Linked DNA regions of Myxosarcina sp. GI1. The protein of the gene in region 1 binds, or shares a complex with, the protein of each later gene. Links are inferred from orthologs where the notes say so. Each region holds a gene or a part of one and is shown on either strand. Other genes may lie near its edges. The genes, in order: secA and secY.

Evidence for each region.
Region 2: the proteins of secA (region 1) and secY are in contact, whole or in part, in a crystal structure (PDB 3DIN), measured with the Thermotoga maritima proteins. The link is inferred for Myxosarcina sp. GI1 from one-to-one orthologs. Residues at the interface, in WP_004082002.1 of Thermotoga maritima: Glu261, Ala262, Arg263, Lys300, Ala301, Arg302, Thr303, Ile304, Ile305, Leu323, Tyr324, Asp325, Pro326, Val329, Ser330, Tyr333, Ile336, Lys340, Phe345, Val349, Glu363, Phe364, Tyr374, Ser375, Gly376, Gly377, Glu393, Ile395, Thr482, Ser483; in WP_004081795.1 of Thermotoga maritima: Glu108, Gly109, Glu110, Glu111, Ala236, Glu237, Arg238, Arg239, Ile240, Thr241, Ile242, Gln243, Tyr244, Ala245, Arg246, Arg247, Val248, Thr249, Gly250, Arg251, Arg252, Val253, Tyr254, Gly256, Ala257, Ser258, Thr259, Tyr260, Leu261, Pro262.

The regions. Positions count from the first base shown.
Region 1 is NZ_JRFE01000009.1:2,236-5,894, reverse strand. Bases 266-3,599 are described here. They hold secA (preprotein translocase subunit SecA), read left to right. Parts: upstream 266-585; coding sequence 586-3,399; downstream 3,400-3,599. Other genes in these bases: KV40_RS04305 (ATP-binding protein), read right to left, coding at 3,451-3,599. Also shown: KV40_RS04315 (hypothetical protein), read right to left, coding at 1-212; more of KV40_RS04305, read right to left, coding at 3,600-3,659. UniProt on the Escherichia coli protein: Required for protein export, interacts with the SecYEG preprotein conducting channel.
Region 2 is NZ_JRFE01000025.1:30,438-33,571, reverse strand. The notes cover bases 326-3,134. They hold secY (preprotein translocase subunit SecY), read left to right. Parts: upstream 326-970; coding sequence 971-2,299; downstream 2,300-3,134. Other genes in these bases: infA (translation initiation factor IF-1), read left to right, coding at 3,109-3,134; KV40_RS19610 (adenylate kinase), read left to right, coding at 2,355-2,909; rplO (50S ribosomal protein L15), read left to right, coding at 326-787. Also shown: rpsE (30S ribosomal protein S5), read left to right, coding at 1-295; more of rplO, read left to right, coding at 308-325. UniProt on the Escherichia coli protein: The central subunit of the protein translocation channel SecYEG. Consists of two halves formed by TMs 1-5 and 6-10.

The DNA.
Region 1 (3,659 bases):
ACTACGGTAATTAGAGGATGATGAACTAACCATAAAATTAATGGATGTTCGGCAAACCAACTGTTTATCGTATAGTCTAAAGAGCTTTTAAACTTATCTAACATGTAGTCATTAGTAGTTGTCTTAAAAGTATCTAACTGGCGGTTTGTAGTTTGGGTAACTGTATCGGCAAAGTTTTCTGCCGCTGAAACTGTCTTATTCAAAATATTCATTATCTTATCTTTGCTAAAAATTCAGACAGCTATAATCGAACCAACGCAAATTGCTACGAAGTATTGGGGTAATTAGCTACTTACTGTGGATAAAACTAAAATTTATTTCTATTATAATTTCAAAACTTTGACCGATCCGAGCGATCGCCACAGACCGAAACAGGTAGTGATTCTACGCCATAGCAGCAGGTAGACTAAAACGCTGGGAAACTAGGCAAAATGGTAACATTATTTTATAGAAGGTCATTCAGGTTCGTGGTTTTCCAGCCAGATCCAGTCTTTTTTCAACAGCAAGGTGTTCTACTAAAGCAAATTCCCAAGCTGCGATCGCAACTCGCCAAGATAAATAAAAATACCGATAAATCGATTTATTATGTTTAAAAAACTGTTTGGAGATCCCAACGCTCGTAAACTCAAACAATTTCAGCCTACAGTAAAGGAAATAAATTTACTAGAAGAAGATATCAAAAAGCTTTCTGACGACGAGCTTAAAGCCAAAACCTCAGAATTTAGAGAGCAGTTAGCCGAAGCTAAGACTGAGGAAGAAACTAAAGAAATTCTCGAAGATTTGTTACCTGAAGCTTTTGCTGTAGTAAGAGAAGCAGCAGTTCGAGTTTTAGGGATGCGCCACTACGACGTACAGCTTTTAGGTGGTATCGTTCTTTATAAAGGGCAAATTGCTGAAATGAAGACTGGGGAAGGTAAAACTTTAGTCTGTACGCTTCCAGCATATCTCAATGGTTTGACGGGTAAAGGAGTTCACGTAGTTACAGTTAACGACTATCTGGCAAGAAGAGACGCTGAATGGATGGGGCAAGTACATCGCTTTCTCGGTTTGACTGTCGGTCTGATTCAGTCGGGAATGAATCCGATGGAGAGAAAGAAAAACTATGGCTGCGACATTACCTATACAACCAACAGCGAACTAGGCTTTGATTATCTGCGAGATAATATGGCTACTTCTATGGAAGAGGTCGTGCAGCGTCCTTTTAACTACTGCGTGATTGACGAAGTCGATTCGGTTTTAATCGATGAAGCTAGAACCCCGTTAATTATTTCGGGACAGGTAGAACGTCCGACAGAAAAATATTTGCAGGCAGCGCAGATAGCAGAACAGTTGGTTCAACAAGAAAACGAAGAAGATGAATCAGGCGACTACGAAGTCGATGAAAAAGCCCGCAACGTTTTAATGACCGATATAGGTTTTGCCCGCGCCGAAGAAATATTGGGCGTTAGCGATTTATACGATCCAGAAAATCCCTGGGCGCATTATATATCTAATGCGATTAAAGCTAAAGAACTATTTACTAAAGACGTTAACTACATGGTGCGTAATGGCGAAGTAGTGATCGTCGATGAATTTACGGGTAGGGTACTGGCAGGAAGACGCTGGAGTGATGGTTTGCACCAGGCGATTGAAGCTAAAGAAGGAGTAGAAATTCAAAAAGAGACTCAGACTTTAGCTAGTATTACCTATCAAAACTTTTTCTTGCTGTATCCGACTCTAGCAGGAATGACGGGTACGGCAAAAACCGAAGAAACCGAGTTTGAGAAAGTCTATAATCTTCAGGTTACGATTATTCCCACTAATTTACCGTCTAAGCGCGCAGATCTTTCCGATGTAGTTTATAAAAAAGAACTCGGTAAATGGCAGGCAGTAGCCCAAGACTGCGCCAACATGAACGAAAACGGTCGCCCCGTACTGGTGGGAACTACCAGCGTGGAAAAATCAGAGTTGCTTTCCAAGCTGCTGCAAGAAAAAAATATCGCTCATAATTTGCTCAATGCCAGACCCGAAAACGTCGAACGGGAGTCAGAAATTATCGCCCAGGCAGGTCGCAAAGGTGCGGTAACTATTGCCACTAACATGGCGGGACGCGGTACGGATATTATTTTAGGTGGTAACTCTGACTACATGGCGCGGTTGAAGATCAGAGAATATCTCATGCCCAGAATCGTCAGACCTGAAGATGACAGTCTGATGGTAGGAGTTCCCCAATTCAATGGTAAACAAGCCCCTCAAGGTTTCGCCGCCAATGGCAAGAAAAAAGCTAAAAGCTGGAAAGCATCGCCGCAAATCTTTCCTACGGAATTATCTACCGAAACCGAAAACTTACTAAAAGAAACGGTTAAGTTTGCCGTACAGCAGTATGGAGAACAAAGCTTGCCAGAACTAGTAGCAGAAGAAAAAATCGCGGTAGCAGCAGAGAAAGCCCCTGTAGAAGATCCCGTAATTCAAAAGCTAAGGGAAGTTTACAATCAAATTTTACAAGAATACGAGCAGTTTACCGCTAAAGAACACGAAGAAGTTGTAACTAACGGCGGACTACACGTAATCGGTACGGAAAGACACGAATCTCGCCGTATTGACAACCAGTTACGGGGACGGGCAGGCAGACAGGGCGACCCTGGTTCCACTAGATTCTTTCTCAGTTTGCAAGATAACTTGTTAAGAATTTTTGGTGGCGATCGCGTCGAACGGTTGATGAACATGATGCGAGTCGAAGACGATATGCCCATCGAATCAAAGATGCTGACCAATTCTTTGGAAGGGGCGCAAAAGAAAGTCGAAACTTTTTACTACGACACCCGCAAACAGGTATTTGAATATGACGAGGTGATGAATAACCAGCGTCGGGCAATTTATGCCGAACGCCGTCGGGTACTGGAAGGATTCGACCTCAAAGAACAGGTTATTCAGTATGCCGAAAAAACCATGAGTGAAATCGTCGATGCCTATGTCAATCCCGAACTTCCTCCCGAAGAATGGAAACTAGATAAAATGGTTGATAAGGTCAAAGAGTTTATCTATTTACTAGAAGATTTAGAACCAGTCCATTTAGAAGACATGACCGTAGGCGAAATTAAGACTTTTCTTCATGAAGAGGTTCGTAAAGCTTATGACCTTAAAGAAAATCAGATCGATAGCATCCAGCCTGGCTTGATGCGACAAGCCGAACGCTTCTTTATCCTCCAGCAAATCGATACTCTATGGCGCGAACACCTCCAGGCAATGGATGCCCTGCGGGAGTCTATTGGTTTGCGGGGTTACGGACAAAAAGATCCTCTGATTGAATACAAACAAGAAGGTTACGAGATGTTTATTGAAATGATGATCGATATTCGCCGTAATGTTGTGTATTCACTGTTCCAATTCCAGCCACAACCACAACCGCAAGCAGTATAAAAGATGATATTTATGTATGGGTGAGGCATGCCTTGCCCCTACTGTCTGGCATTATTTAGCCCAAAGAAAGCGAAAAGTCGTCCCGCGATTTAGTTCGGATTCTACTTCGATCGCGCCGTTTTGATTTTCTACAATTTTTTTGACAGTTGCCAGACCGATTCCCGTGTTGCGTTTATCATTTTGTTTGCCTAAAGTTTGAAAGATATCAAAAATTTTCGCCTGTGCTTTAGCAGCAATGCCAGGTCCATTATCGCTAACGG
Region 2 (3,134 bases), on another replicon or contig:
GTTAGTCGATGTTTCTCTAACTAAATCAAGCTCCATTACTCACGTTAGTAACGGTATTGCTGGAGGTGCTAAAGTCTTTATGCGTCCAGCCGCTCCAGGTACTGGAGTAATTGCCGGTGGTGCGGTACGCACCGTACTAGAGCTAGCAGGCGTTAAAAACATTTTAGCCAAACAGTTAGGTTCTAATAGTCCTTTAAATAACGCTAGAGCTACCATAGATGCTCTCGACAGCTTGCGAACTTTTTCCGAAGTTGCTAGAGAAAGAGGCATTTCTATAGAACAGATATATGCTTAATAAATAAAAACTATGAAACTAGAAAATCTAAGTCCCAAAGCAGGGTCAAAGAGCCGCAGGCGCAGAGTCGGACGGGGTATATCCGCAGGACAAGGAGCTAGCTGTGGCTACGGTATGCGCGGACAGAAATCTCGTTCTGGTACTGGCACTAAAGCTGGTTTTGAAGGGGGACAAATGCCGCTCTATCGACGGGTTCCCAAATTAAAATATTTTCCTTTAGTCAACCAGAAACAGTACACAATTATTAACATAGAGCAGCTAGCTACTCTAGAGGCAAATTCGGCAGTAAGTAAAGAATCTTTATTAGCAGACGGAATTTCGACTACTGATGATGGTCCTTTAAAAGTTCTGGGTAGAGGAGAGTTAAATGTACCCCTGACAATAACTGCGGCAGCTTTTACTAAAGGAGCGCGTCAAAAAATTGAAGCTGCGGGCGGTAGCTGTATTCTCGAAGAAACTCAAGCCGAACCATCTCAAGACAGCGAAGCTTAAGTCAGGAAAATTCCAAGGTTTTAAATTACTATTTCCTCTTCGTAAGTCTGAGGTTGCTTCTAAGTAGTAAAAGTGAAAAAATTAGATCGGTATAGTTAAAAAAATAAGACAATAAGCGCAGCTATTACCTTAAGGCGATCGGGCGTTTAACCTATTTGGCTTCTAGCTACCACAACAACAATTATGGTTCGAGAAAAAACTCCATCAGCACAAGAAACATTTTTACAGATGGCGCAAGCAGCAGGTCTTAGAGGTCGGCTGCTCGTTACTATTGGTCTGTTAATTTTAGTTCGTTTGGGAGTATTTATTCCCATTCCAGGAATTGACCGTGAAAGATTTGGCAATTTACTTGGTAATACTACTAATGCTTCAATTGTCGGGTTTTTAGATATTTTTACTGGCGGCGGTATTTCAGCACTGGGAATTTTTGCCCTGGGCATATTACCTTTTATTAATGCTTCTATTATTATGCAGTTGTTAGCTTCTGCTATTCCCTCTTTAGAAGATCTACAAAAAAATGAGGGAGAAGCAGGTAGAAGGAGAATTTCTCAGATCACCCGCTATGTCGCTCTGGGATGGGCGATAATTCAAAGTTTGGGTATTACTCTAGGTTTGCTGGTAGCTAATGGCATTATCTCAAGAAGCTTTTTTCCGATCGCCGAAACCGTACTCGCTTTGACTGCAGGCTCGATGTTCGTCATGTGGATTTCGGAATTAATTACCGAACGCGGTATTGGTAATGGGGCATCTTTGTTGATTTTTGTTAATATCGTGGCCGTATTACCCAAAACTCTGGGAAATACCATTAGCTACGCTCAAAACGGCGGACGAGAAGCAATCGCTCAGGTAATCGTGTTGCTTTTAGTTTTCCTGACGATGATCGTCGGTATTGTGTTTATTCAAGAAGGAACGCGCCGCATTCCCATTATTTCGGCTCGTCGTCAGGTAGGCAGAAGAGTATATCGCGAGAGAACTAATTACCTACCTTTAAGACTCAACCAAGGCGGAGTAATGCCAATTATTTTTGCCTCCGCAGTCTTGTTCTTACCTGCTTCTCTGGCAGGATTTATTCCCGGACAAGGTACGGCAAAAAATATTATCAATCGTATCGCTGTAGCTATTCAACCTGGAAGTTGGCTTTATATTGTCGTGTATTTGTTGCTCATCTTATTCTTTAGCTATTTTTACACTAGCTTGATTAGCAATCCCGATGATATGTCCCAAAATCTCAAAAAAATGGGAGCTTCTATTCCTAGTATCCGCCCAGGAAAGGCAACTAGAGACTATTTAGAAAAAGTTCTCAATCGTCTGACTTTTTTAGGAGCAATTTTTCTAGGTTTGGTAGCGACTATTCCTACTTTGGTCGAAAGCGCAATCCCAGCGGGAACTACGGTATTTAGCGGTTTTGGTGCCACCTCTCTGTTAATTTTAGTGGGAGTAGCAATCGATACTGCCAAACAGATTCAGACCTATGTAATTTCACAGCGTTACGAAGGTATGGTCAAGCAGTAAGTTAGTTATCTAACTGTCGAGCGAAATTCTTTTATGCGGAGGACGCAAATTTAAAATGACAAAAAGATTGATTTTTTTAGGTCCTCCTGGAGCGGGCAAGGGAACTCAGGCACAGATTTTGTCAGAAACTTATAAAATTCCTCACATATCTACTGGCGACATTTTGAGAACCGCCGTTACTTATAAAACTCCTTTGGGCGACAAAGCTAAAGGCTACATGGATCGTGGTGAATTAGTTCCTGACGACTTGATTCTCGATTTGATTAAAGATCGGCTTTTGCAGTCAGATGCAGCTAAAGGGTGGATTTTAGACGGGTTTCCTCGCAATGTCGCTCAGGCAAAATTTTTAAACAGTCTACTGGCAGAATTAGATTTAGCCGCCGATCGCGTTTTATATTTAGCAGTACCCGATGAAGTATTAATTTCCAGACTGCTATCGCGCCAGCGTCGGGATGATAATGAAGCAACCATTCGACGGCGTTTGGAAGTCTATCGTCGCGATACTATGCCCGTAATCGATTTTTATCAAGAGCAGAGCACTTTGAAAACTATTGATGGTGATGGGGCAATGGAAAATGTCACCTCAGCTTTAAAAGAAGCGATCGCCTGAACGAGACAGTTTCTTGCCAAAAGTCGCTTTTTTTGATAAAGACGGTTAAAAAGTGTAAGATAAAAAACTGGATAAAAAATTAAAGAGGCAATAGCGCGATCTCGATAAGCAAAACTTATCTGGAGAAGCGCACTCAGACGAGCTAGCGATTTACGCCTGCCGTCTATTATTCTTGCACCAATAGCGGAGAACTTTAAAATTGGCAAAACAAGATCTAATTGAAAT